One region of the Paenibacillus sp. FSL H3-0469 genome, then DNA from elsewhere that is predicted to be linked to it. Evidence: riboswitches for the same ligand, from Rfam matches in the RefSeq annotation. Region 1 holds a riboswitch; the other holds the start of a gene.
What was found. A riboswitch is a leader RNA that binds a small molecule or an ion and turns the genes downstream of it on or off. The one in region 1 is predicted to bind glycine.
Positions count from the first base shown of each region.

Region 2: another riboswitch for glycine. It lies ahead of NSS83_RS18490 (amino acid permease); the one in region 1 lies ahead of gcvT (glycine cleavage system aminomethyltransferase GcvT).

Region 1 is NZ_CP150302.1:3,766,743-3,781,694, reverse strand. It holds gene NSS83_RS16610 (ABC transporter permease) at 1-1,153, shown strand, start outside; gene NSS83_RS16605 (ABC transporter permease) at 1,146-2,306, shown strand; gene NSS83_RS16600 (L-rhamnose mutarotase) at 2,414-2,737, shown strand; partial or broken gene NSS83_RS16595 (cation:proton antiporter) at 2,888-3,088, shown strand; gene NSS83_RS16590 (hypothetical protein) at 3,180-4,010, shown strand; gene NSS83_RS16585 (ABC-2 family transporter protein) at 4,801-5,598, opposite strand; gene NSS83_RS16580 (ABC-2 family transporter protein) at 5,618-6,427, opposite strand; gene NSS83_RS16575 (ATP-binding cassette domain-containing protein) at 6,405-7,460, opposite strand; gene NSS83_RS16570 (hypothetical protein) at 7,628-7,978, opposite strand; gene NSS83_RS16565 (LuxR C-terminal-related transcriptional regulator) at 8,188-8,961, shown strand; gene gcvPB (aminomethyl-transferring glycine dehydrogenase subunit GcvPB) at 9,069-10,529, opposite strand; gene gcvPA (aminomethyl-transferring glycine dehydrogenase subunit GcvPA) at 10,526-11,878, opposite strand; gene gcvT (glycine cleavage system aminomethyltransferase GcvT) at 11,875-12,999, opposite strand; glycine riboswitch at 13,184-13,281, opposite strand; gene gcvH (glycine cleavage system protein GcvH) at 13,466-13,858, shown strand; gene NSS83_RS16540 (hypothetical protein) at 13,956-14,588, opposite strand; gene NSS83_RS16535 (flagellar motor protein MotB) at 14,672-14,952, opposite strand, start outside.
Region 2 is NZ_CP150302.1:4,210,848-4,225,799, forward strand. It holds gene NSS83_RS18435 (GNAT family N-acetyltransferase) at 1-254, shown strand, start outside; gene NSS83_RS18440 (alpha/beta-type small acid-soluble spore protein) at 334-618, opposite strand; gene hprK (HPr(Ser) kinase/phosphatase) at 691-1,608, opposite strand; gene NSS83_RS18450 (diguanylate cyclase) at 1,757-3,418, shown strand; gene NSS83_RS18455 (phosphotransferase) at 3,507-4,436, shown strand; gene NSS83_RS18460 (S-layer homology domain-containing protein) at 4,555-5,958, shown strand; gene NSS83_RS18465 (GNAT family N-acetyltransferase) at 6,020-6,529, opposite strand; gene NSS83_RS18470 (DUF1304 domain-containing protein) at 6,682-7,050, shown strand; gene NSS83_RS18475 (methyl-accepting chemotaxis protein) at 7,089-7,910, opposite strand; gene NSS83_RS18480 (DinB family protein) at 8,142-8,690, opposite strand; gene NSS83_RS18485 (YafY family protein) at 8,767-9,714, opposite strand; gene NSS83_RS18490 (amino acid permease) at 9,748-11,124, opposite strand; glycine riboswitch at 11,266-11,345, opposite strand; gene NSS83_RS18495 (DUF5643 domain-containing protein) at 11,474-12,430, opposite strand; gene NSS83_RS18500 (ABC transporter permease subunit) at 12,626-13,603, shown strand; gene NSS83_RS18505 (carbohydrate ABC transporter permease) at 13,619-14,533, shown strand; gene NSS83_RS18510 (ABC transporter substrate-binding protein) at 14,603-14,952, shown strand, end outside.

The DNA of each region.
Region 1 (14,952 bases):
CATTATGGGGTTTGAGCTGCGCAGGCAGCTCCGTTCACGCACATTGCTGCTTAATATGTTCCTGCTGCCGCTGGTGCTGATCTTCCTCTTGGGCGCTTCGCTCTCCGGGGTGGTCGGAGTACAGGGGGCAGATGAGATCAAGCCTGTACGAGTAGCTATTGTGAATAACGGAGGCGGAGGGGCAGAGGCATCAGCGATTCTTACAGCTTTTCTGGAGACGCCTGAGGTGAAGGGGCTCATTATTCCTGTCAAGACAGAGAGCCGTGAAGCCGCAGAGAGCGGGCTGCGCACCAGTAAATTTGCCTATGGCGTTATTGTCCCTCCGGGCTTTGACCAGGAGGTGCAGAGCGGTAAGAAGGCGAGCCTGGAGTTCATTCTGGGCAGGAGCCATGACGATAACCGGGTAGCGGGAACAGCCTTCGACAATCTGCTGATGGAGCTGAATTATAAGCAGGCGGCAGCCGTTACGCTTGGGCCGCAGGCGCTTACAGCGACTTCGGCACCTGCCGGGAAGCCGGGGGTGGTGCTGGGAGATCTGAACAATGGCGGGAGGACCTATTCGGCAGCCCAATTCTATGCGGCGTCCATGCTGCTGATGTTCCTGATGTACAGCGGACTTACTGTGGCAGCCTCACTTTTTAACGATAAAGAGAACCATACGCTGTTCAGAATCCATTCCATGCCGGTAAAAGACAGTCATCTGTTCATTGGCAAAATACTCGGCGTAGGCCTGGTCAGCATCCTGCAGTGCCTTACGATTATTCTGCTGTCTGACTGGCTGTTCGGGGTCTATTGGGGCAACCGCCCGGGACTGCTGCTGCTGTTCTGTCTGCTGATGATTGCCGCCTCCATGACGCTGGGCGTACTGATCTGCCTCTTCAGCCGGACCTCGGCGACTGCAACGAACATCATTAGTGTCCTGACTATAGTGATGACCTTCGTCAGCGGTGGAATGGCGCCGCTTCCCGATTCCTGGGTGAACAGCGCAGGTGCATTCACGCTCAACCATTGGGTGCAGCAGGCGTTCATCCGGATGATGCTGCATTCCGGTCTGGATCAGCTTTTGCCGAATCTGTGGGTGATGTGCTTCATCAGCGCGGCATTATTCGCGGCAGTGATTGTCTCATACCGGAAGGTGGGTTACCGTGGATAAAATATTAATTATTGCCTGGAATATGATTAGACGAAGCATTGGCACCTTCAGGGGGCTTATGGTATTCATTCTGCTTCCCGGCGTAGTGGTGGCAGCGATTATCTCCCTTACCGGAGGGATGGCGGAGGGGCCGGCAACTGTGTTGTATGCCAACTCGGATACGGGGGCAGCCGGCAGACATTTGATTACGGAACTGGAGCAGGCCGGAGAATATAGGTTCGAGCCGCGCAGCGGCGAGGCCGCTTTGAAGGAAGCGACCATTAAGCAGGAGGGGACGGTGGGGGTGTTCATTCCTGCCGGGTACACTGCCGCCTTGCTGGCGGGGGAGCCGCCGCAGATCAGCATCTATGAGCTGCGGGCAAGTGAAAGCTCAATCATGATGAAGCTGAAGATCACCGCCACTGCCGCTCAGATTGCCGAAGCAGCGCATACCGTTACTGCCGCAAGCGGAGGAACAGGCGATATGCAGGCGCAGCTCGCTGCTGTGCTGAAGCAGTCGGAGCAGCACAACGTGGTCGGCACCCGCACCGATTATGATCTCTATCCGCGGCAGACGCTGGGCGTGGTTACAGGGATGACGCTCATGTTCCTGATGGCACTGGTGACCAGCTCCGTCTCCCAGATCACAGATGACCGCAGAGGGCGTACCATGATGCGCATGTTCAGCGCGCCGGTCCGTTCTTACGAAATTGCGCTTGGCAACTTCCTGGGCAGCTTCCTTGTAGGAATGATTCAGATTCTTGTCGTGCTGGTCCTGGGAAAATGGGTGCTCCGTTACGATTACGAGATGCCGCTCTTTCTCTACTTCCTGGTTCTGGCGGCCTTCATGCTGGTATCTATGGGCATCGCCAGCACCGTTGCAGGCCTGATCCGCAATCCGCGGAATGCGGGGATGCTGAATTCGCTGATTCTTACCCCGACCTGTATGCTGGGCGGCTGCTTCTGGCCCGTCTCCATCATGCCGGAATATATGCAGAAGCTGGCCAACTTTACACCGCAGAAGTGGGCCATTCAGGCGGTAGACATTGCCGCAACCGGCGGCGGCTGGAATGAACTGTGGCTGCCGTTTGCGATCCTTGGCCTGATGGCTGCCGTTCTGCTGGCGATTGGCTCTGCCATTCTCCGTCCGAATGAAGCGGGAATCAGCACCTGAGAACAAGCGTATCCTAGCTACCTTCCATGTCTAAATCAGACATATTCAAACTATATAATTATGTGATATGATCGGATCAAAGGAATATATGACAGGGGGATGCTAGGATGGGCAGTAATAAGCTGGCTTGGACCTGGAAGGTGAAAGAGGAATGCCTGGAGGAATACGTACAGATGCATCTGGAGCCGTGGCCGGAGATTCTGGAGGAGCACAGCAAGGCGGGCATCCGCAATTATTCGATTTTTCAGAACGGCAACCAGTTCTTCTATTGCTTTGAATGTGATGATACGGAAGCTGCGTTCGCCTATATTGCCGGGAGTGATGCCTGCAACCGCTGGAATGCGATCACCTCGAAGATGGTCGAAGGTTCCTTTGATTTCAACGACGCGGTTCCGATGGTGCCGCTGCGTGAGGTCTTTTATCTGAAGTAGTCCGGTTTACAGCAATATTCATTGGAGCTATCTTGGAGAGAATCGTTTGAAGTGAGCTGAATATTTCAGTGTTATTAGGAGGAGCCTGTCACGCAGGCTTCTCTTTGTCGTTTTACGTGTTTTTTAGGAGAAAAGGAGTGAAAATAGCAAGCTCGGCTGACCGGGTTCAATACGTGTTCCTCGCTCATTATCGGCGAAGACATGATCTCCAGAGGCGAAGTCGCCCTGATTATAGCCGCCACCGGTCTTGCGAGCGGACTGCTGCTGCCGCAGTGTTTTACCAGCGTGATTATTGCTGTAATGGTAACCACACTCGCCACGCCGCCGCTGCTCAAGGGAATGTTCCGGTGACTATTTTTTAAAGGAAATAAGACAATCTCTAAATTTGTGGACCGTGATAATCTTATATAATGGATTGTACTCAAAAAACGATTAGAGGGGAATGAGTCCAATCCGGTCTACAGCTACAACACTGGCAGCGGGCGCGGTCCTGTCGCTTAGCCTGCTGCTTGGATGCAGCAGCCAAAATACAACCGTCACCGGTACTCGGGCGGCAGAACCGGCTCCATCTGCCTTAGCGTCTGCTTCTGCATCGCCGTCTGCAACTCCTACTGCTTCTGCACAGACTGTGTCATCTGCACCAACTGCTTCTGCAGCGGTTCCGGCAGCTACGGCTGGCTTGTTAAATCAGGTTCAGCCAGAAGCTCCGGGCAATCTGGTAATTGCTGATTCCGTTAATGCTGCGGGAACCATCCGCGCGAGAAGCGCAGCCGGGCAAGGCGAGCTGCTGATGATCGCAAGCGGCCCCGAGGAGCGGGGCCACTTGGAGGTATCCAGCAATTACGGTCTCGAAGGGGAGCAGACCTATCAGGCTGATTACTCTATTGTATACCGGACGGGGAAGCAGGATCAGGTATTGCTTAAGCTGCCTGCCTTCTTGTTCGTACAGCCAACTGACCGTGTGCTGGAATTTGCCGTGGTCTCCTTTGCAAAGGCAGAAGTCTATCTGCTTGCTCCCCAATATAAATCGGGACATGGGCTGGTTGCTTACGCCTTTGCCAGGGAGAAGGAGAGGGGAGAAATATTTCCGTTATCCTTCAAGCAAGGGGAGATCATACACGATACACTGGTCTACTCCGAGCTGCCGCCGTTCCCGGCCAACCAGAATGAACAGTTAGTGGTGCACTTGCCACAGGGTGCCGGGGGCGAACCGGGACCAGGACCACAGAGTTATGAGCTGGACCTCGATAAGCGGCAATTTGTTGCACAGTAGAACGAAGTAGAGTAAAACCTCCCTTGTATCTGGAGTTTTTCTTCCAGGTAACCAAAGGGAGGTTTTTTAATATAGTAAGATACTGAAAATCAGAGGGGAGTGATTCGGGAGGTTGGCGGAGGCAGGCGGAGGTATGCCGGATGAGCAGAATGAAAGGAATCCCTCAGATGTGGGCAGAAGCGGGCGGATGAGTGAAATGAGAGGGATAAATCCCTCAGATGTGGCCGGAAGTGGGCGGATGGGTGGAATGAAAGGGATAAATCCCTCAGATGTGACCGGAAGTGGGCGGATGAGTGGAATGAAAGGGATAAATCCCTCAGATGTTGCTGGAAGTGGGTTGGCGAGTGGAATGAGAGGGATAAATCCCTCAGATGCGGCCGGAAGCGGACTGGTGAGTGGAATGGAATGTTGCCAAGTTTGGTTGAAGAAGAGTATTGCTCCGATTGAAGTGCACTAATACACCTGATTTCAGCGAACATACGCCAAAATGGGCAAGTGAAGTGCACTAGTGCCCCTGAATTCGTAGATAGTTGGCTAAATGACTGAATGAGGAGCATTAGTGCTCCTGAAATCCCCAAATGCGCGCCAATCCAGCCAATAAGGTGCACTTCTGCACCTCATCACCCCCAGCACCTCATTCTCCTTGCCCCGGTTACTGGCAGCTACCCCACCTCTCGCCGGAACCCGCCGCAAGTGAGCGGCGGACTGACATACCGCTGGAACCCGCCGCAAGTGAGCGGTGGACTGCCGTACCTCCACACTGTCACACCCGCCACACCCGCCACACCCCTCAGTTCCCCGTACTCTCATACCGGGACAACCCGTACCGGAATACTCCGTAAGCCGCAGCTGCGCTTCCGATAGCTGCGACAGGGGCGAGGAGCCACCAGCCGGACCAGCCGCTTTTGCCGAAAATATAGGTTGCCGGGTAGAAGCTGATGAACGCATAGGGCAGCACCGTCGAAATAAAGATGCGGATCGCCTGCGGAAACAGGGTAATCGGGTATTTGGCCAGATCGGACAGATTATGCACCATCAGCGGGAACGCATTCCCGGCATTGCGAATCCAAAAGGCCGCCGAGTTGCCCATGAGATTAATGGATACCCGGATAATCACCGCTGTGACGAACAGCAGGATAAGAATAGCGGCCTTACCCGCAGTCCAGTGGATAGGGCTGTGCATGAGCGACTGCCAGATGATCACTCCGCCGATGAGCAGATTGCCGAGTCCGTTAATCCCAATCCCCGTGCAGAACACCTGAAGAACCACCGGCACCGGCCGCAGCAGATAACGGTCCAGCTCCCCTGTGTTGACCAGCCTGCCCAACCGCCAGCTTCCCTCGAAGAACAGCGAACCCGCCCCCTCCGTCAGGAAGATCATGGCGTACATGAAGGTGACCTCCCAGAACTGCCAGCCCTGAATGTCTGGAATCCGGTCATAAATCACCCACAGGAACACGAATCCCAGAACCTGCGTCAAGGCCGCCGAGCACATTAGGATGTAAAAGTCTTTGTTATACTCCAGAATTGCCTTGAGCTGCTGCACATATAGCCTTCTATAGAGATAGAGCATTTGCGATATTTTCATTCTGCGTCCTCCTTCCGCCTTAGCCTCCATGAATGGTCACCTGGCGGACCGCCCAGTTCCACATGGCTTTGCCCGCCATCCAGAGCGCTGCCCCCCAAAAGAGCTGAATCCCGATCAGCCGCAGGCTCTCCCACGTATCTGCCTGCTGCAGGAAGATCATCGTTGGCGTATGAATGATGGCCTGGAAGGGCAGCAGCAGCGCCAGCTTTTCCAGCCAATCCGGGAAGAAGGCCAGCGGCACCAGCGCGCCCGACAGCAGGTTAGTAAGCGCAATCCGCGTCCAGACAATCCCAAGGGATCCCGTCGACCAGAAGCATAACAGAGCCGCCAGATAGACCACGCCGAATTTGACCACAACCGCGCAGAGCAGACTGACCGCAAACAGCAGATAGACGACCGGCGAGTGGGGGAAGGTCACTCCGGTAAGGAAGGTGGCGAACACGATCAGCAGAATTGTGCTCATCGCCCCCTCCAGCAGACTTGCACCTAAGGTCTCAGCGAATCGGGCCGTCTGAAAATCAATCGGCTTCAACAGGTCCATAGCGACGCTGCCGTCCAGGATTTTGCCGGAGATGGCGGTCTCGGAATACCAGGATAAGACGGAATTGGCCAGGAATGTCACCAGCAGATAGGTTTTCATCTGATCCCAGGAGTAGCCGCCCACCGCCTCACGCCCGCCATAGATTCCCTGCCAGAGGAAGAAGATCGCGACCAGATTAATGGAGTTTGCGAGCAAATTAATGATGTAGGAGTTCCGGTAGGCCATCACATTTTGCAGAGAACGATTGGCAATACTTCTGTATTTGTTAAGCCGGGCTGCTGTCGTCATGGTGCGCCTGCCCCCTTGCTCCCCGGTGCTCGTTCAAGTCCAGTTGGCCGTCATAGACCGCCTTAATGACCTGCTCAATGTGGGTATCCTCCATGCGGAAATCTAGTACCTCCCCATGCTTCATCACCCGGCTGACCACTTCACTGGCGGTATATTCATACCGGTCAAAAGTGACCGAGAACTCCTGGCTGCTCTGCTGTTCCAGCTTCAGCCCGGGACTCTGCTCCAGCAGTTCGTACAACTCTGGCATAGGGGAGCGTACCTGGAAGAAGATGACGCGGTTTTTGGCAAAACGGGCCTTGACCTCGCTCAGCGTACCGTCATAAATAATCGCGCCGTGATCGATAATGACCAGCCGCTTGCACAGATCCTCAATGTCGCCCAGATCATGGGTCGTCAGCATCACGGTCGTCTGCTGCTCCTGGTTGATCTGCTTGATGAACCCGCGGATCTTCTCCTTCACGGATACGTCAAGGCCAATCGTCGGCTCATCAAGATACAGAATCGGCGGATTATGCAGCAGGGCAGCGGCCAGATCGGCACGCATACGCTGACCCAGCGAGAGCTTCCGCGCGGACAGGTGGATGAATTCGCTCATCCCGAGCATTTCGGTGAACAAGTCCATGTTCTTCCTATAGAGGGCATCCGGAATCTGGTAGATATCCTTCAGCAGCGAAAAGGACTCGGCAATCGGAATATCCCACCACAGCTGGGTGCGCTGTCCGAAGACTGCGCCGATCTGGGCGGCGTTTTCCATTCTTTTGCGGTACGGCTTGATCCCGTTCACCGAGATACTCCCGGAGGAAGGCATCAGAATGCCGGTCAGCATCTTGATGGTGGTCGATTTACCGGCACCATTCGGTCCCACGTAGGCCACTGTCTCCCCCGCTTCAATCCTCAGATCCAACGGCTTGACCGCCACCTTCTCAATATGCCGGGGCAGGAACAGATGCTTCACCGCTCCCTTAAGGCCCGGCTCCTTCACCGCCTGCATAAAGGACTTACTCAGTCCTTTGGCTTCAATTATACTCAAGCTTAACCCTCCTGTTCATTACGTTGAAAGCGTTACCGCAGATGGCTGCGAGAAAAATTCTGAATCCTCAGCGATCGAAAGACGTAAGAGTAAATATATCACTGAGCCGATGTCGAAAACTATCAGTTTAGGTCGATTTTGCAAAAAAAGCGGCAACCCCGGCTAGCCTACACCAACCGGGATTTACCGCTGCGCTTAAGGAGAGTCTGGACGGCGAACCCTACCAGCAGGGGAAGCGCCAGCTGAACCTCAAGTCTCCAGTCTACTGCGTACAGGTCTACGAGGTTAATCTGCTTCAACAATACATAGGTCACATTGTATAAGAGGAATGAACAGCTGAAGGTGAGCAGAGGGATCAGATGCAGCGTCCTTTTATTCTGCAGCAGCCGGTATCCCGCAAGGGTTAAGAGTGTATAGCTGGCCATAATGAACAGGGCATAATTACTGCCAAAGCGCAGGAAGGATACCATGGCGGTAGCCAGATTGAGGGCAGTCGATAGATAGCCAATGCGAAGCATGTCGAACCTCCTGGAATTATGTAGAAATATAAGATGAACAGATTTCTACATTTTACAGCGCTAACGCGGGGATTTACAGATCCAATACTGAATGTTCATTATTCCGTAATTGTATGTTATAATGCTTTCTTTTAAAATTGATAATATAGGAATTGGTAAATATGGAGGGATCGTTTGTGAGAGTCTTTAATCAATCAAGAGCATGGAGTATGCCTGGGGATTTAGAAGCTAGCGAACTTGAAGCCTTCCGGCCTCTGGATGCAGCTAAGGCCCATGCCCAGGGAGTGATGTCTGCGGCGGGTTCTTCCGAAGAATCCAGGGAGCATATCTATCATAGAGCTATGATTTCTTCGATCCGCAGTGAGATGAACAAATTAAGCCAGCTGCTCTCCATTCCATACGTGGTGTTCCTGACGGACAAGGCGGGGACCATTCTGGAGCTGGTCTATTCTTCTTCGGAGACACGGGCGGAGATGGAGCAGGCGGAGCTGCGTCCGGGGGTCAGCTTAAGCAGGCAACAGGCGGGAATGAATGCCGTATCGCTGGCGATGGAGATGAACTGCATCGGGGTGGTGCGGGGAACGGAGCATACGGATCAGACCTTCCGGGACTGGAACTGTGTATGCGCTCCACTGCAGGATGATGATAGCGTTTACGGGTATGTTGATATTTCTTTTAATAGAGGAGAGCCGATAGAGTTCGCCATTCCCTTCGTACAGCAGATTGCCGAGAATATCATGGAGAAGTGGATGGAGAAGAACCCGGAGATGCAGCAGTACCGGCTAGAAGCCACGTTGCTGGAATATAAGCTGACCGCGCGGGAGCAGGAGGTGGCGAGGCTGTGGCTGATGGAGAAGAGCGCACTGCACATCGGGAGCGATCTGGGCATCAGTGAAGGCACCGTGCGCAATATGCTGAAGAGTATTTATAGTAAAATGCGGGTGAATGACCGCTTCCAGTTCGTGAAGCGCCTTACGCCGTAGCGGGCAATTCCGTATTCGGATACATATAAAAGATAGCCGGGTCAGCGATACTGAGGTATCCCTGACCCGGCTATTTGATTTAGAAGCCTAGCTTCCCTGGTAGAAGGTTAACCGCAGGAGCAGTTGAGTACCGGCTTACGCGCGGCCTGCGTCTCATCCAGGCGGCTGATTTCAGTCGTATGCGGTGCGTTAATGACAATCTCTGGCGTCTCCTCGGCTTCCTTAACGATTCGGATCATTGTCTCAATGAAGCCGTCGAGCGTTTCCTTGCTCTCCGTCTCGGTCGGTTCAATCATCATACATTCCTCTACAGTCAGCGGGAAATAGACGGTAGGCGGATGATAACCGAAGTCGAGCAGCCGTTTGGCTACATCGAGGGTACGTACACCGTATTGCTTAAGATTTTTGCCGGACATGACGAATTCATGCTTGCAGACGCCCGGGAAGGGAATCTCGAAGTAAGGAGCCAGCCGGTGCATCATATAGTTGGCGTTCAGCACGGCGTTCTCGGACACCTCACGCAGGCCGTCAGGACCGTAGGTGCGGATATACGCATAAGCACGGACGAGAATCCCGAAGTTGCCGTAAAAGGCTTTGACGCGGCCGATCGATTCCGGCCCGCCGCAGTCCAGCGTAAAGCTGCCGTCCCCGTTCTGTGCCACAGTAGGCTGCGGCAGGAACGGGATCAGCTTCGCCTTCACGCCGACGGGTCCGGCTCCCGGCCCGCCGCCGCCGTGCGGCGTACTCATCGTTTTGTGCAGGTTGAGATGCACGACATCGAAGCCCATATCGCCCGGGCGGGTGATGCCCATAATCGCGTTGGAGTTCGCTCCGTCATAATAGAGCAGTCCGCCCGCTTCGTGGACAATCGCGGCGATCTCGACGATCTGCGTCTCGAAGAGTCCGAGGGTACTCGGGTTCGTGAGCATCAGCGCAGCAGTGTCGCTGCCGACAGCTGCCTTTAGCGCCTCAAGGTCAACCATACCCTTGTCATTGGACGGGATGGTGACTGTCTCAAGGCCGGCGGCTGCGGCGCTTGCCGGGTTGGTACCGTGCGAGGAATCGGGCACGATGACCTTGGAACGGATCTCGCCGCGGCTCTCATGGTAGGCGCGGATCATCATCAGGCCGGTCCACTCGCCGTGGGCACCGGCAGCAGGCTGCAGGGATACGGCATCCATGCCGGTCAGGGCGGCGAGATCCTTTTGCAGCGTGTACATCAGTTCAAGCGCACCCTGGATGCTCTCCTCCGGCTGGTACGGATGGATCTTGGAGAGTCCGGGGAAGCGGGCGACATCCTCGTTGATCTTCGGGTTGTATTTCATCGTGCAGGAGCCGAGCGGATAGAAGCCGTTATCGACTCCGAAGTTGCGGCGGGACAGGGCGGTATAGTGGCGGATCACATCCACCTCGGATACCTCCGGCAGCACAACCGGCTCACTGCGCAGCAGCCCTCCGGGAATGAGTGAGTCAAGACCTTCTTCCTGCGGCACATCACACAGAGGCAGGGAGTAGGCCGAGCGGCCGGGACGGCTTAATTCAAAAATCAGACTTTGTTCCGGTTTCATACACAGCCCTCCAGTGCGCTTGCGAATTCGTCAATTTCGGTCTTGCTTCGTTTCTCCGTTACGGCCACCAGCATATGTCCGGCCAGTTCGGAATAATCCCGGCCTAAGTCATAACCGCCCAGATAGCCTTCCTTCAGCAGCTTGGAGTTCACTGCACTCACACTGCTGCCCTCCGGGAGCTTCAGGACGAATTCATTGAAGAACGGGGCAGTGAAGACACGCTCAGCGCCAGCGATTTCAGCCAGCCGCCCGGCAGCATAGTGGCTCTTGCGGATGTTCAGCTCACCTACCTCGCGCATGCCCTCCTTGCCCATCACGGACAGGTAGACGGAGGCGCACAGCGCCAAAAGCGCCTGGTTGGAGCAGATATTCGAGGTCGCCTTCTCCCGGCGGATATGCTGTTCGCGGGCTTGCAGGGTCAGCACGAAGCCGCGCTTGCCATTCCGGTCAACCGTCTGGCCGACGATCCGGCCCGGCATCCGGCGCATAAGCGGCTCAGCCACCGCGAAGAATCCGCAGGTAGGGCCGCCCAGCGAGGCGGCGATACCCAGCGGCTGCGCGTCGCCGACTACGATGTCTGCGCCAAGCCGTCCGGGGGACTCCAATACGCCAAGTGCAATGGGGTTCGCGCTGACCACGATCAGTCCCTTGACCGCATGGATCAGCGGCTCAATCTGGCGCAGATCCTCAATCCCGCCGAAGAAGTTGGGGGACTGGACCAGAACAGCAGCGGTATCGCTGTCAATGGCTTCGGCCAGCTTGGCGAGATCCGTTACCCCGTCAGCATAGTCAATCTCTACAATTTGCAGGCCCCAGGCGTTGGCGGAGGTGCGCAGCACCTGGCGCGCTTCCGGGTGAACGGTACGGGAGACAATCAGCTTCTTGCGCTTGGTTGCGCCTGCGGCCAGCACAGCCGCTTCGGACAGGGCCGTTGCGCCGTCATACATACTGGCATTGGCGACCTTCATCCCGGTCAGCTCACAGATATAGGACTGGAATTCGAAGATGGCCTGAAGCTCACCCTGGCTGATCTCCGGCTGATAAGGGGTGTAGGCGGTATAAAATTCCGAACGGGAAATCACATGGTTGATCACGACCGGAACATGGTGGTCATATAATCCGGCGCCGAGGAAGCTGGTGTGAGTGTCGAAATCGGCGTTCTTGTCTGCGAGCCCCTTCATATGGCGAAGCAGTGCATATTCGTCCAGGGCGCCGGACATCGGCAGGGTCCCCTGGTAACGGACAGACTGCGGAATATCGGCGAACAGCTCATCGATAGACTGGATGCCTACGGTCTCCATCATTTCTGCGCGGTCTTGCTCAGTCATAGGCAGATAGCGGTGCTTCATTGCGGCTTCACTCCTTGGCTTCTTTTGTAGAATGGGGCTTTGATGACGGCAGCCTTGAGCTGCTTGCCGCGAATCTCCACGTACACCTCTGTGCCCGGCTCCGTATAGGCAGCGTCCAGCAGGGCGAGTCCGAGATTCCGCTTCAGGGTAGGGGATTGGGTGCCGGTCGTAACTTCACCGATCTTCACTCCGTCCGCGTACACGGGATAGTGGGAGCGGGGAATGCCGCGGTCGATCATCTCCAGGCCCACAAGACGCCGGGGAAGGCCGGCTTCCTTCTGCTTCAGCAGGGCATCGCGGCCGATGAAGTCCCCTGCGTCCAGCTTCACGAAGAACTGGACACCGGCTTCAAGCGGCGTAATCTCCGCCGACAGCTCCTGGCCGTACAGCGGCAGCTTGGCTTCGAAGCGGAGCGTATCACGTGCGCCCAGGCCGGCAGGCGTCAGGCCATGCGGAGCGCCAGCGGCCAGCAGACCGTTCCAGAGTGCTGCTGCTGTATCGGCGGGGGCATACAGCTCGAAGCCGTCTTCGCCGGTATATCCGGTACGGGAGAGCAGGACGGTGACGCCGCAGACTTCAGCGTGTTCGATGAAGTGGAACGGCTTAAGCTCTGTTAGTGGCACCTGCGTGACCTTGGCCAGAATCGTCTCCGCGAGCGGTCCCTGCAAGGCCAACAGCAGCGTCTCATCCGAGATATTCTGCAGGGTGACGCCGCTGAATTCAGCGGTATGATGCTCCTGCAGCCACTGGAAGTCCTTGTCGATATTGGACGCATTGACGACAAGCATGTAACGCTCCCCGCCCAGCCGGTATACAAGCAGATCGTCCACCACTCCGCCGCTTGGGTAGAGCATCAGGGTGTACTGCGCTGCGCCGTCTTCCAGGCGGGTGACATCATTGGTGGTCATTCTCTGCAGGAAGGCTTCAGCGCCGTTCCCGGTAACCATGAATTCCCCCATATGCGAGACATCGAACAGTCCGGCCCGTTCACGGACGGCTTCATGCTCCTTCACGATGCCTGTGAACTGCACCGGCAGCTCCCAGCCGCCGAAATCAATACATCTGGACTCCGCATAAGCGGCATAGAGATCATAAAAAGGCGTTCTTCTCAAAGACTCCATCTTGTCACTCCCTTGGTCTGATTACATACGAAAAAGGACAGGCGAAAGCCATTATGCACGTATGCATAAATGGACTTTCGCTCTGTCCTTGGTACCTGAGAGTTACCCTGCCATGCCGCGCAGGTTTCCCCGTTGGTGATCCGTGAAGCCTGCGGCGCAGGCACCCGGATGCTCTCCAGAGATGCGTCCGGCAAAGGTCCTTTTGCCTGAGAGATTCACCCATCCCGGGCTTACTCCTTCGGCGCTGTCTTCCTGTGAGACAGTCTCTCCCTATGCCATCATTCGCAAACCATATGTTTTTCTACTGACTCCATTAAACCGGGTAACCCTCCGCCCTGTCAATCAAAAAAACGTCAAAAAGTTGACAAATTTAATTTTACTGTCAGTTATATTGACATTAGGCAAGCCGATAACTTAGGCTATAACTAAATTTAGAACTCCAATTACGGAAAAGAGGCGGCTTGGAATGAGTGAAGTGCTTGACAACCTGCTATACAGCGAAGAGCATGAGTGGGCGCAGCAGGGCGAGGGACGCGTAGTACGTGTAGGGATTACGGATCATGCGCAGCATCTGCTGGGCGATATCGTGTTTGTAGAATTTCCGGAAGTGGGCGCGGCGATCTCCGCAGGCGACAGTGTGGGCAGTATCGAATCCGTGAAGACCGTATCGGAGCTATATTCACCCGTATCCGGTAAGGTGACCAAGATCAACGATGCGCTGGAGGCCAGCCCGGAGCTGATCAATGACCAGCCTTACGGGGACGGTTGGATTTTTGAGCTGGAGCTTGATGCAGAGTTCGCAGAGTCAGTAACCGGCCTGCTGGATGCGGCTGCGTACAAGGAACTCGTTGGGGAATAAAAGTTAGCTTATCCGCGAAAGCGCTGAATACGGCAGACTTCTCTTTATTACATTAGATGTTACTAATGTGAGAGGTCTGTCTTTTTGCGTCTGTATCTTATTCCGGGAAGCTAAGCAGACCGGGATAAAGGCCCGGAGCCAGCTGCCACAGCAGGGGCAGAAGAGCCAGACCCGCAATGGAAAATACAGAGCACAGCAGCAGGAAACGGTATCTTTTTCGCGGACGGGTGGCGGGCTTGAGCACGAAATAATACACCCCGGCTGAATAAAACGGGAAAAGCACAGCAGCCGACATCCCCATACAAACGATAAATGTCGCTTCCCCGGCAGAACTGGGGATCATGGCTTCCGGGTTATAGACCGGATTGACTTGTGCAAAGAGGAGAAGAAACGTCGAATACGCGCTCAGCAAAAGCAGGGGGAAACAGCGGATACGCCCATTCCCGGACAAGCCGTAGAGCATCCACCAGACCCCGAACCAAGCCAGGGCGAAGAGAGCTCCGGCAATAAGGTAATCAGCGCCAATTGCAATCAGCTTGTCCAGCGGATAGACGCGGGCCAGGTCTCCCCAGAAGTAACGGGAGGAGAAGAACTGCATGAAGGCGGCAAAAAATCCGACGAAGAGGGTAAGCATCCCCTGGGCAATAATGATCATGATCAGCGAAACTGCCAGCCGCAAAAACCTGAAGAACCCTGCGGCCTCCGACGCCGCTCCGTTTGTATCCTGCATAGCGGTCTATCTCCTTTATTAGCAAATGGATATATGCTTTTGCCGCCTGCCGGTATCTGAGCTGATTCGCTCGCAATTACGTGCTATTCTTCCTCCTGAAGCTGACGCAGCACAATTAGTTCAACCCGGCGGTTCCGCTGCTTTCCCTCGGCGGTTGTATTATCGTAGGCAGGCCGGGTATCGGCATAACCCGCGTACTGGAAGGTATCAGGGCTCAGCCCCTCTTTGTCCAGAAAAAAGCGCAGGACGGACAGCGCACGGGCGCCGGATAGCTCCCAGTTGTCTTTATAGACTGATCCGGGCGTCACGGGAACATTGTCGGTGTGGCCTTCGATGCTGATCGTGGCGCCGATGCCGCGGAACA
Region 2 (14,952 bases), 440 kb from region 1:
CGACCGGTTTGATCCGGGTCAATTATATTAATGAGGATACCGCATTTATTCATAACTTCTGTATACTGCCTGCTTGTCAGGGTCAGGGAATTGGCGGGAAGGTGCTAAGGCAAACCGTCAGTATTCTATTGCAGAAGCCTTATCCGGTAATTCGCCTCAGCGTAGTCACCGAGAACGTCCGGGCTTTGAACCTCTATCTCCGTGCCGGATTTGAGATTAACTCAGAGTACAGATATTACAGCGGCAGCCTGTGACTTAAGCCCAAAAAAGATCCTCTTTCTGATTAAGAAAGGGGATCTTTTGCATGCGGGCTCCTATATCCTATATCGCATTCTAAGACTTCTGCTTACCCGCAAGCTGCTCCTGGGCCAGGCGCACCATCTCGCGGACCATGGAGCCGCCGATTCTGCCGCCAATCTGTCCGGCCGACCCGGTGGTCAGCTTGCCGTTATTTCCGGCTTCCAGTGGGATGCCCAGCTCTTTGGCTACCTCGTATTTCACATCGTCCGGATGATTCGGATCCACGTGATATCCTTCCTGCCGCATAACCTCTGCTTTGAACGTCTGCATTCCCTGGGCGGACCCTGGTACAGCATATTTCCTGCTTCTTCTCGCCATTTACGGACACGCTCCCTTGCTGTCTTTCCTCTAAGTTGCCCAGGAGCGCGTGTCTTCATTCCCTGCCGCCCTTTAAGACTGCATCCCGTCCTCAATCCGCTGCATGAATTCTTCCACCGCACTGTATCCGAGCTGCTTGAGATACCAGTTGTTCGCAGCCGCTTCAATCAGACCGGCTACATCACGGCCCGGCTGAAGCTGGACCTCGATATGCGGGATCTGCACCCCGAGATATTCGGTGAACTGGGGCACCAGCTCCAGCTCATTGTTGAGTGAATTCTCCTGCCAGGGGGCAAGCTCAATATCGAGCACGATCCGTGTCTCATCCTGGAACGCCCGCCGCCCGTACTGCCGCACGACATTGATCAGGCCAATGCTGCGCAGCGCCAGGAATTCACGCGTGGTCTCATTATGGGTTCCAAGGAGCGTCGCCGGACCCAGCTTCTTCAGCACCACAATATCATCCGCCACGAAGCGGTGGCCCCTGCGGATCAGCGTATGTGCCGTCTCGCTCTTGCCGATCCCCGACTTGCCACGCAGCAGAATACCGATCCCCGACACGTTAACGCATACCCCGTGGATCGACAGCTCCGGCGCCAGCGTCTTCACCAGGAAGCTGTCCAGCTTGGCAATGAATTCGGTGGTCACCTCCGGCGTCCGCAGCAGCGGAATGCCCTCCTGGTCGCAGAATAGCGTCAGATAAGGAATCTCCTGCTGGCCGCTGGTTACGATGAAGCACGGCGGATGATATTTGACGATGTTGCCGATATGCAGCATCCGCTCCTCTACACTCAGCGTTAACAGGTAGTTAATCTCTTTACGTCCAAGGACCTGCACCCGCTCCATCGGAAAAAAATCAAAATAACCGACAAACTCCAGACCCGGTCTGTGCGTCCTTGGACGGGTGATGTTACGGTCCATCCGGCCCGCTCCCGCAAGCACCTCCAGATGGAATTTCTCTACAAGACTCTGCACGCTAATAGATTTCATTTGCTCCCCTCCCAATCCAATATTTTCCGATAGATTTATCTAAAAATCTTGTAATCTGCACACGCTAATTATATATTAAAAACAATATATAAGACCTAAGACCCACAAAAATCAATAAATACTATTAAAATCAAGAAGGTGTAACATATTGGCTTTAGCCTCTTGGATCGACCTGATTATGTGCTTCCTTCTGTTCCTGCTGCTCATCTATATCGTGGCCACGGTCACGATTACCAAGCTGCACAAGGTCTATTTAGGGTTTCATTTCGCCATGCTGATCTGGCCCTACTGCCAGTTTGCCATCCGGACCGTTGATGATCCTCTCTATCAGCTCTTTTATGTGAAGCTTGCCTTCGTGGATGCTTCCCTGCTGGGCCTGGGCTGGATCTTCTTCACGATTCTGCTCGCCGGACAATCCCAGTTCCTTACTAAAAGAATGGTGTCCGCGCTGGTAATCCCTGCAGTACTGACATCCGTTGGAGTGGTGCTCAATCCTTATGGATGGTTCGTCCGTCCGGTGAACGGCGGATACGTGGAGCGGACCTACGGACCTATTTTCTGGTTCAGCATGGCCTTCCTTGTCATTGATGCGCTCATATCCATGTATGTCATATACGTGGCTCTGACCTCTAACCAGGCCGCGCGGATCAAGAATCAGGTTATGTACATGCTCAAAGGCATTACGGCGCTGTGCGTCTTCCTTATGATCGACGTGCTTCTCAATGTCATTCTGGATGACTATTTACCGGTAATTCCGGGCTTCACTTCACTGGGTATAGTGGTGTCGGCTACGTTCTTTGTGATTACAATCCACCAGGACAAAGTATTCGATATCGTAACTATCGCCCATCAGGATATTATCAATACCATGGAGTACGGAATTCTCGTGCTGGATGACCAGGAGCAGGTCGTGGAGATCAATCATGCCCTGCATCCCTATATCCCGCTTGTGACGGGTGCGGCGTTCAATATAAGCAGCTATCTGCCGGATGACCCTGCCTTGAAGATCGGGTCCTTCCTTGAGAAATACCATGAGTACCCGCTGGAGACGGCCGAGCTGGAAATTCTGCATCCCGTTATCCAAATGGTTGTCAGTATTCATGCAGCGCCGATCATAGTGAGCGGCAGCCGGGTCGGGCGGATTGTCACCTTCCAGAATGTTACCGAGATCCGGCGGCTCATCGATGAGACGAACCAGCAGAATGCCATCCTGAAGGAACGCAACGACTCGCTGGTGAAGGTACAGGAGGAGCTGTTCCAGACGAACGGCAAGCTGAGGAAGCTGGCGATCACGGACAGCCTGACCGGCTGCTACAACCGGCATTATCTGATGCAGCAATTGGAGCAGGAGGCGCTTCGGGTCAGCGGTACCCGGACACCTTCGACTATTATACTGATCGACATCGATTTTTTCAAAAAAATCAACGACCAGCACGGCCATCTCGCCGGAGATGTGGTCCTGTGCAGCACGGTGGAGCTGCTGCAGCGCAGCCTGCGGCCCTCCGATATCCTGGCCCGCTACGGCGGAGAGGAATTCATCATCTATTTGCCGCATACGGATGGAGCCGAGGCGCGGCGTCTGGCCGAGCAGCTCAAATCCGGGGTTGAACACAACACCATCCATATCGATTATATCGATGGGCCCGTGTCCATCACCATCAGCATGGGGCTGCTCAGCATCGCCGAATTCAAGATCCCGCCTGCCATGGATGCGACCACCTACCTGAACGACCTGTTCAAGTCTGCCGATAAAGCCTTGTACGCCGCCAAGCATCAGGGCCGGAACCAGATTGTTGCGGCGGAGGTTTAATTATAATCAATCTTTCTCTATACATCTGTGTTTCTCCCCTAGGATAATGAATAGCAGTTGGAGCCATTCATAAAGGGGACGCTGCCAGATGAACCATGATCATCTTATCCGTGAGATTAACCAATCCTACCCGTTACGTATTGAGCAGATCAAGCTTCACCGGGAGATGATTGGCTCGGTTTATTTGGCAGAAGGCGGGAATAAGCGTTATGTGCTCAAAATATACCGCAGCTTCAAAACGGCCGATGCCATGCAGTCTCTTCGAATTCTTGACTACTTGCACGCTCATTCCTTTCCGGCTGTGACGGTGCTGAGAACTGTCAGACAAAAGAGTCACATTCTTCTTGAAGCCCCGGAGGGCCGGCAAAACGCTGTGCTCTTCGACTATGTAGAGGGTGACAATCCTGATGGATTTGCCGAAGCGGAGCTTATCGGTTACCAGACAGCCGAGCTTCATAAGCTAATGCAGAATTACCCTGGAGAACAACTGATTAAGCGGACAAAAAATGAATATATTGATGATTATCTCTCTATTATGAGCGAACTGGACTGTGATTCAAACTCCGTGGCTGCTCTTAACCAATATGGAAATGAATTGTGGGGCCGTATGTCAAAGCTTCCACAGGGCTTTTGTCACGGCGACCTTCATACAGGCAATATGATTAGGAACCGCAATGGGCAATATATCTTTATGGATTTTGATGATGCCTCCGGCGACTATCCCGGCATGGACGTGGCATACATGTCTGACGCAACTCATTTCAATCGATATCAAGACTCAATGTATGATACTACCCAGCGTTTATTCGAACGCTTCTATACCGGGTATTGTAAGGTGCGAACCCTGAGTAACATTGAGATCTACGCGATTTTTGACTTCATTGCGGTAAGGCATTATCAGATTATCTCCCGCATTGTCCGCTGCCAGGGGCTACAGTCTGTAACGAAAGAATTCTGCGATGAGCAGTATGGATGGCTTATGAGATGGCAGGAGATTTGTATGAGAAAACGGCACTAGCCCTAAGCGGCCAGTGCTTTTTTTATAATTTATTTTTTTATTTTTACTGGAACCTTTTTGACTACGCCGCCGTCTATGATCACAAATAAACTACAAACTACTCACGAGGTGACTGGACATGAAGAAGACATTCAAGATGATCACCCTATCCGCAGCAGCCGCTCTGGCGCTCAGCTTCACAGGGCAACAATTCGTCTCGGCTGCAGCCTTCAAGGATATCCATAACGTGCAGGATAAAGACAAGATTATCGCGCTTCAGAACAGCGGCCTGATTAAAGGCATCAGCGCGGACCTGTTCGGCCCGAACCTCAGCATCACAGCAGCCCAGGGGGTGCAGATGATCGTCAGTGCGCTTGATCTGAATCTGGATACGATCCGGTTCGTGAAGGAGCCGCATGCTACCGACTATTTCAAGAATGCCAACGACTCCGCCTGGTATGCACAGGCGCTGATTATTGCTGGTGTGCACGGCTTGGACCTGCCTGCGGATCTGAAGCCTGGTGAGAAGCTGACCCGCGAAGAGTTTACCTATCAGCTCATTGATGCGATGGAGAATACGAACCGTCTGCCGATGATTAAGCCGGTGGTGGTAGAGTACGCCGATCAGGATCAGGTGAAGGTGGAATACTCCGGTGCCCTGCAGCGTGCGCTGAATTACGGTGTCCTGAAGCTGGATAACAGCGGCAAGCTTAACCCGAAACAGGAGATCACCCGTGCGGAAGCGGCAGTAGCCATCAGCAATGCACTGTCTTATCTGAAGGCACATCCGGCACCGGTGGCTACGGACGAGGTGCTTACAGCAGCACAAGCCGTACAGGTGATAAAAGAGGTGGCCCGACCTGCAGCGGATCTGCAAATCAAGATTGATCCGGCGGCCGGCATGTCCCGCGAAGAATTCACCTATCTGCTGATCCATACTCTACAGACCAGCGGGCAACTGCCGATGATTAACGTCATTCCGGTAGAGGTGAAGGACGGCGATCAGATCAATATCCTGAACTCGGGTGCCATCCAGGCCGCCATTGCCTTCGGCTTCGTGGAGCTGGATGCTGCAGGTAACTTCAATCCCAAAGCAGGGATTACCCGCCCTGAAGCTGCTTCTATTGCCGGGAATGCGGCGAACTATCTCAAGGCCCATCCGGCGCCTGATGCTGTAAATGAGTACATCACTGCCACCGAGGCCGTACAGTTCATCAAGGATGCTGCCGGACCTGAGGCGAATCTTCAGATCAAAATCGATCCGAATATGAGCGTGACCCGTGAATCGTTCACGTATCTGCTCATCAACACACTCCAGAGCAGCGGCCAACTGCCGATGATCAAGCTGATCCCGGTGGAGATCAAGGATAATGACAAGATCAATATCCTGAACTCGGGAGCCATTCAGACCGCGCTTGCCCTCAAGATCGTGAAGCTGGATCAAGATGGAAGCTTCCATCCGCAGGACGGTGTCACCAGTGCTGACGCAGCGGCAATGGTCAGCCAGGTGAAGGCTATCCTGAGCGGAAAATCTGCGAAGTAAGCAACCTTCCCTTCATCTTTGCCCCTTCTGCCGTAATGGCAGGAGGGGCTTTTGCTGTATTTTACAGCATCAGCACCATCAGATCCTCATCCAGGTACTCGCTGCCAAGCTTCATCGCCTTCGGCTCTGTGCCGTAGCGGACGAATCCCAGAGATTCGTAGAGTCTTTTGGCCGGAACGTTATTGGAGGTTACGGTCAGCGTCAGCAGCTCCAGTCCCGGCGCGGCCTTCGCCCGTGCTATTAGCTCAAGCATCAGCGCACGGCCCGTGCCATATTTACGGGCTCCTGGATCTACATATACTGCATAGACATGAGCTTTGTGCTGAATCTTGGGCCTGCTCTCCCGGAACAAGGTGGCCATTCCCGCCAGTCTCTGCTCCCCATCCAAGAAGGCACCCAGGGTGAAATGCTCATCCGAGGAGTCCAGCTTAATCCGGGTAGTCTCGATAGACAACTTCGCTTCCACTTCATAGGAGCTTAGAAAAGCTTCCGGGTGCTGCTGCAGCGACTGCAAACGAAGCGCCCGGTAGACTTCGGCATCAGACGGGGTTAACGTTCTTATATGTATCACTCTTCTTGCCCCCTTACATTCCAATTTTACGATTTGTAGTAAATTGACAAATATCAAAAAGTCCGGTATATTTAAGTTCGTAAAATTATATTTTGCACAATTTAAATGATAGGCTTAATTCGACTCACATCACTTGAAAAGAGGGACTCTTTATGATGACTGTAAGTTTAATTCTTGTTGCCTTAGTAGCACTAGAGCATGTGTACATACTAGTACTGGAGATGTTTCTATGGACCACCCCGAGAGCACAGAAGGCGTTCGGATTGACCCCTGCGTTCTCCCGGGAGACGAAGTCGCTTGCTGCCAACCAGGGCTTGTATAACGGCTTCCTGGCAGCCGGTCTAATCTGGGGCCTGCTGCATCCGAGCGCAGACTTCGGTTACCAGCTGCAGCTGTTCTTCCTGATCTGCGTGGCGGTTGCGGCCATCTACGGCGGACTCACCTCCAAGAGATCCATCCTGCTGATGCAGGGCCTACCAGCCTTCCTGGCGCTGGCGGCTACAATTATCGCACATCTGTAAGATTTGCGGGCTTATCCAGGCAGCTTCCACACTTACCCTCACAGCTTCTGCGCGAACTGATTCAACTGCTCAGACATCGCCCGGATCTCCTCAATGAAGCTGGACATCTCTTGCGTTGAAGCTGCCTGCTCTTGTCCCACTGAGGCAATCTGACCGATGGATTGGCCGATTCCCTTCATCGCTGTCTGGATCTCCCGCAGGGTGTCCCGTATCCGCTGCGCGGATTGCTCGGTCTCCTGTGAGAACTTGCGGATTTCTCTGGCGACAATGTCGAAGCCCCGGCCCTTCTCTCCGGCATGGGCGGCCTCAATGGCCGCATTAATTCCAAGCAGATGCGTCTGGTCGGCAACCTTCCTCAGAACAGCCAGCACTTCATCGCTTTTTTGGACACTTGCAGCAGTGGTCTCAGACTGGACCAGCAGCTTCTGAGAGAAGCCGGCCAGCTGGTTAGACCCGCCCGCTACCTGCATGATCCGCGCATTAGCCTGATTCAGCGACAGTGCCATCCGGTCGGCAATTTCCCGCAGCTCGGTCTGTCTGCGCACCTGAATACAGACCGCCCCGCAGACACGTTCATCCTCTCCATGTACCGGAAGGACCGTACCCACAAATTCGTATCCATAATACTCTTTGGGAACGTTGGCCCTTGAGTATTCATCATTTTTCAGTGCATGATACAGAGGTTCGTCTGCGTGAATAATCTGCCCGGCGCGAATCCCCAGATCAATGGAATCCCCAGGGTAATAGGCGAGAAACTTCTCGGTATCACAGACGGCAATCGAGATATCGTATGGAAAAGCAGCTTTCAGAACGGGCGCGAGATTTATTATATCTTCAAGGGAGCGTACGATGTTTTTCATAGGTGAGGGTCTCCTTTTATTCAGTTAGCTTCAGGGTACTGCGAAATTAAGAGTTAAGTTCGACATGTTGCGACAAACCTCCTTTATTCAAAAATGAATAATTAAAATTTGACCATTGTGATCGCTTTTTCGATTACATTTAGCCCGTGAGCCCTCGACGTGATCAATGTAGCAAAATAGCCGGAGCCCTCAGTTACTACTGACAGGCTTCGGCTTATTGGCGTTCTTTTATTACGCTACACTTGATCCTAAGAAATCCTTCAACCGGTTCAGCTGCAGCAAGTGATGGCGGTAGTGCATCTCAATCAGCAGATACCATTCTGCCGCAGACAAGGGGCCGAACCGGGGATGAGGGGCGGTGCTGTGCTCAGGTGCCTGCGCAAGCTTCGGCAGGGTCTCGCGCATACGCTCCATCACTGTGTTCAGGCCTTGGATCAGCTGCTCCTTGCTCTCCGGCTGCACCGGCGTATACTGCGGTGACGGCGGAACATGAACGCGCACAGGCGGGAAGCTGCCCCCGGCAAAAACCGCTTTACCATCCGGAGTCATCTCTGCTTCCTTGCCCGCCGCTTCCCCGTTCCCGGCCAGACACAGATCGATATTACGGAGCTGCATGTACAGCGCCGATTGTATCAAATGCTGAACCATCTGCCCGAGGGACCACTCTCCGTCAGCCGGCTGCCGCAGCAGCTGCTCCATACTGAAGGTATCTAATTCCATAAGATAGTGATTCGCAGTCTTTTCAAATTGCTGTAAGGCTTCCGTAGTCTTCGTATTCATATTCATAGGTTTCAGGCAGCTCCTTTATTCTTAAGGTCTGACCTGAATATACACAAACGCTACTGACAACGTTATGTCAGTAGCGTTCCAGCATTTTTGCCGCTTCCTCCCGCACAAGCTTCCGCAAGGCTTCCGGCTCCAGGACAACCGCCCCCGCTCCCCAGCCAAGCACCCATTGCAGCAGGTCCCCGGGCTGACGCACGCGGAAGGTCATAAGCCTGCCGTCTGCCCGGTCCTCCACGGCCTCCAGATAAAAGTTATTCGATTCAGCAGCCTTGTCAGCGATCTCGGGATGCACCAAAATGCACACGCGTACATGGCGGTCATCCTCCGGCTGGTACGCGTGCAGATCGAAATCAGCAGGCACTTCGAACCGGTCGTCCAGAACGGTAAGCCCGCTCATTCTGGATAACCGGAAATGACGGATTTCCTGCCGCAGCCAGCACCAGGCGACCAGGGTCCAGGCACCTCTGTTCAGGACAAGTCCATACGGCGAGGCGGTTCGGACACTCCGGTGACTTCCGTCAGCTTCCTGTCTGCCCTTCGTATACCCGAAGCTGATCTTCCGCTGCTCCAGAATCGCGCGGCGGATCTGCTCCATGTACTCCTTGTCCTGTCCTTGCAGCTTATCTTTACTGGTACTCAGCAGCAGGATGCTCTGGCGGAGCCGGGCGGCATTCTCCTTGGTATCACCCGGCAGAATCGCTTCAATCTTCCTGCCTGCTGCGGAAGCCCGGTTACCATACTCCGTATCGAACCGTTGCTCCACGAAATCCGTCCCGATCAGCAGAGTCACAGCCTCCTCCGCTGTGAAGCTGACCGGGGGCAGGAAATACCCCTCTACCAGTGAATATCCCTGACCTGTAGCTCCTACCACCGGCACTCCGGCTTCACTAAGCGCCTGGATATCGCGGTAGATGGTTCTTACACTGGTCTCGAAGACAGACGCCAGATCCTCTGCCCGTACGACTCCTTTGCGCTGCAGCTCCAGTACGATGGCTAACATGCGGTCTGTCTTGTTCATGCGGCGGCTGCACCTCTTCATCCTGAAATCAGTTTATGTATTGATTATACTGATTTCCTGTTCACTTTTCTCCTTACGGCTTCTGATGGAGTACAGAACGAACAGCAGGATGAACCAGAGCGGAGTGAACAGCAGCGCCGGACGCGTCTCATCGGCAAAGAGCATGATCACAAGAATGGCGGCAAACAGCGTCAGAACAGCATAGTTAATCACCGGGGTGAACGGCGCTTTGAATTTGGAAACGGCATGTAAATCCGGGCGGTTCCTTTTATACTTGATATGGCAGACTAGCACAACGCCCCAGACCCAGATGAAGCAAATAGCGCTGATCGTAGTCACGATGCCGAAGGCCTGACCCGGAATGAGCTTGCTGAGCAGTGCTCCGGCAGAGATCACCAGGGTGGAGATAAACAGGGAATTCGCAGGCACATGATTCCGGTTCAGCTTGCCAAGCTGCGGCGAGGCCTGATTCCGTCTGCTCAGATTGTAGAGAATCCGGCTGGTCGAGAACATCCCGCTGTTGCAGGCGGAGGCCGCCGAGGTTAAGACCACGAAATTGATAATTCCCGCAGCAATCGGAATCCCGACCAAACTGAAGGTACGCACGAACGGGCTTTCCGCCGCGCTAAGCTGGGTCCAGGGATTAATGCACAGAAGCACGAAGAGCGCGCCTACATAGAAGAACAGAATCCGCAGCGGAATTTTGTTGATTGCGGACGGGATGTTTTTCTCAGGATTCGCAGTCTCCGCTGCCGATACCCCCACCAATTCCACGCCGACATAAGCGAATACCACCATCTGGAAGGAAAATAAGAAGCCCTTCACCCCGTTCGGGAACACGCCCCCATGCTCCCAGAGATTGCGGACTGACACCGAGCCTGCATCCGTCTTGAACCCGGTCACCAGCAGGACAATCCCCAGGCCGATCAGAGCCAGAATTGTAACCACCTTGATCAGAGCAAACCAGAATTCGAGTTCGCCGAAGCTTTTGACCGTGAGCAGATTGAGTCCGAGCAGAATGATCAGGCAGATCACGGCCGGTACCCACTGCGGAATATCGAACCAGTACTGCACATAGACGCCCACCGCAATCACATCGGCCATCGCCGTCATAATCCAGCAGAACCAGTAGGTCCAGCCCGTAATGAATGCCGCGCGCGGCCCCAGGTAATCCTCAGCAATGTCTGTAAAAGATTGATACCCCGCCTTCGAGAGCAGCAGTTCCCCCAGCGCCCGCATCACAAAAAACACGGCGATTCCCACGATCAGATACGTGAGCATGATGGAAGGCCCGGCCTGCTGGATCGCCTTGCCTGAGCCGAGAAATAACCCTGTTCCAATCGTACCGCCGATAGCGATAAGCTGGACATGCCGGTTCGCGAGCTCTCTTTTTAATTCTGTCTGTGCCATTCCTGTTTCCCCCTTAATGAATTCAACGCTGCAAATAACGCAAAAAAGGAGACTGGATATCATCCAATCTCCCGGTTCATAAGAGGTTCCAAATAAGCTATCTGCCTACGCTGAAGGAAATCAGCCAGGGAAATAGAAATCCGGTACTCTTCTGTCCTTTTGCCTGAGATTGTGAACCCTTCGGCGCTGCGGTCTCCCGCAGTCTCTCCAGAAGCTGCTCCAGCTATAGTGTGATCCATAGCCTTCATAGCTTGCGAATATTTAATTATTTGAAGCGGACTTCATCTAAATATTTGTCAATTCTATTCATAGCCCAGACTTCTGTCAATAACATTAGTTACATCGCTTGTTATTTAACCGTAATTTTGGTTTCCAGATCTTTATAATAGGTTTTAGCCCATTGGCCCTGTTTGTCCTTGAACATTTTCCCGCTGGCATCCTTGGCATACGTAAACGGCTTAACACTAATGGTCTTCGGGACGGCCGGAAAAGCGCCGTAGTTCTGCTCCTCGGTACCGCTTGTCTTAACCTTCTCAAACGGCTTGCCCCACGGCGAGCTCACATTTCCCTTCTCATCCACAAGGTCATATAACATTCTTTCCGGGTTCCCCTTGGACTTGGCCGCTGCCGGAACTTCCCCCTTGAAGCTCACCTGCAGAGACATTGTCAACGGGGTCATCTGGAAGGATGTCACTGTGTAGCTGAATGTGCTGTTCTTTTTGGAAACGCCCGGCTTCACGGTTAACAGGGTCCCCAGCTTGTTCACTTGAACTTTAAATATAAATGGCTCCTTCACCCCGTTGGCGTATGCCTTCAGCGTAAGGTCGAACTTATCCGGGATTTGCTGCTTCATAGCTCCTTTAGTTAGCCGGATCAACGCCGTGTCCGTATCTTCGGAATTTGTGGAGATGGACGTATCGTACAGCAGCTTTTTCCCATTGACCAATACATCCACAGTTCTGGATGGGTCCATGAAGGAACCATACTTGTCTACCGTCCCTCCCTCCTGCCGGATGCCTGCGACAAGCTCATTACTGTCATAGATCAGATCGGTTAGTGTCAGGGTTACCCCCTCCTGGGTCACGGCCTGATTCGGGGCGGCAGCAAGCTTTTTCTGAACAATCGCCTTCAGAGTGGCGTTATCGCTGATCGCGAATACGCTGCCAGCCTTAGTATCCTTGTTGACATCGGCTGCCGCCGCTACGGCTACAGTGAATCCCCCGCCGACAACTGTTCCTCCGAGTACAGCGGTTACTGCTGTTGCTATAATTGCTTTCTTCATGGTATTTAAGCTGATCGTGTACATAGCTTTTCTCCTTTACTGATTAAGAATATACAGGTATAACGTTCCCCTCCTGCCGGTTTGTGACAAGAGCGCTGAATTCACGCGCTCCGTACAAAGTCATTTTTGAATAAACAGAGTCATTTCCAAGAAAGAATTCCGAAGGGCTGCTCTACTATAATAAATTCATCCAGAACAAGTAGAGTGAGGTTAGAACTTATGGCAAATCCCGCACCACAAGCTATGAACACCAAGCCAGCGACACCGCCCCAGGGCCGTTTCGGCCGTCTGCTGCACAATATCGTGCGATACCGGGTGCTGCTGCTGATGCTGCTGCCCACGTCGATTATCTTTTTCATCAACTGCTATATTCCGATGTTCGGATTATTCATTGCCTTCAAGAACATCAACTACATTGATGGCATTATGGGCAGTCCCTGGGCCGGGCTGGATAACTTCCGGTTCCTCTTCGCCACCTCTGACGCCCTGCGCGTGACGATCAACACCGTGGGGTACAATGTGGTCTTCATTATCTCAGGCCTAATTCTCTCCGTCTCGCTGGCGATTGCGATCAATGAGGTGCGTAACAAGCTGGCTTCGAAGTTCTTCCAGACCGTGATGATTATGCCGAACTTCCTGTCCATGGTCGTGGTCAGCTTCATCGTCTATGCCTTCCTGCACCCGGAGTATGGCTTCCTGGTCAAGCATATTCTGCCGATGTTCGGCTACTCCTCGGTGAACGCTTATATGCATCCTAACGCATGGCCTTACATTCTGTGGATCACCAAAATGTGGCACTCCATCGGGATCGGCAGCGTCATCTATCTTGCAGCGATCACCGGCATCAGCGAAGAGCTGTACGAGGCTGCGGTGATGGACGGGGCCAGCAAATGGCAGCAGATCACCAAGATTACCCTGCCGCTGCTTACGCCGATCATGGTCATTCTCACGATTCTTAATATGGGCGGTATCTTCCGCTCTGACTTCGGGCTGTTCTACCATGTGACCCTGGACTCCGGTGCGCTGCGCTCGACTACGGACGTCATCGACACCTATGTCTACCGGGGCCTGATCCAGCTCAATGACCTGGGGATGTCCTCTGCGGCGAACTTCTATCAATCGGTCGTCGGCTTCTTCCTGGTCATCGGCGCGAATGCACTGGCCCGTAAGCTGAACCGCGATACGGCTCTTTTCTAGAAACGGAGGATTCTAATGACTACTGCATCCCGAAGCAACCCTTATACCAAAGGCTCTACCACCGCCCAGATTATTCTGAATGTGTTCTTCATCGCCTTCAGCCTGGCGTGTATCCTGCCGATCGTGCTCATTGTCGCTATCTCCTTAACCAACGAGAAGGCCTTGACGCTCCAGGGTTACAAGTTCTGGCCCGATCATATCGATGCGTCCGCGTACCAATATTTGTTCAAGCATTCGGAGACACTGGTTAAGGCGTATGGTGTCAGCTTGACCGTTACCCTTATCGGAACTGTTCTGGCCGTGCTGCTGATTGCACTGTATGCGTATCCGCTCTACCGGAAGGATTTCCCTTTTAAAAAGACATTCAACTTCTATCTGCTGATCACGATGCTGTTCTCGGGCGGACTGGTTCCCTTCTATCTGCTGTACGTGAATTATCTCGATCTGAAGGACTCGCTGGTCGCTCTGATCCTGCCCGGCTTGTCCAATGCCTTCTATATCTTCATCACCCGTACCTTCTTCCAGCAGACCATCCCGGAGGAGATGATTGAATCCGGCAAGCTCGACGGAGCTTCGGAATGGCGGATCTTCTTCCAGCTCGTGCTGCCGATCTCCCTGCCTGTACTGGCGACCATCGGACTGTTCACTACGCTGATGTACTGGAATGACTGGTTCAACTCCATGCTGTTCATTAATGACACCAATAAGTTCTCGCTGCAGTACGTCATGATCCAGATGATCCGCCAGGCCGAATTCTTCAAAACCCAGCTTGCCGGCACCGGTGTCGCCCTGATGGTACAGGAATCCGTTCCAACCGAAAGTCTGCGCATGGCCATGGTTGTGCTGTCGATTGGTCCCATTCTGTTCATCTATCCGTTCTTCCAGAAGTACTTTACCAAAGGCCTCACGATTGGGGCGATCAAAGGTTAATGGGTCTAGCTCTGGCGTAAATGCCGGTTAGAATATATGATCTAATTATCATTGAGGAGGTTCATACAAATGAGAACAACCAGAAGCTCGGGCGCGGTGCTTGCTGCCCTAACCGCCGTGATACTGGGCATTACCGGATGCGGCGGGGGCAATTCAGGTGCATCCGCCCCGTCCAAGGCAGAATCGACAGCAGCAGCTACAACAGCAGGTACGGAAGGCAGCACGAATCCTGACACCTCAACGTTCCGCAAGCTGAAAGTGTACACGGTCGGGAATTTCCCGCAAAATGATACCAAAGCGGTTGTAGACGAGATCAACAAGTATCTCAAAGAAAAAATCAACGCCGAGATTGACTTCCAGGGACTCCCTTGGTCCTCCTGGGCTGAGAAGATGGCATTGGCCTATCAATCCGGTGAACA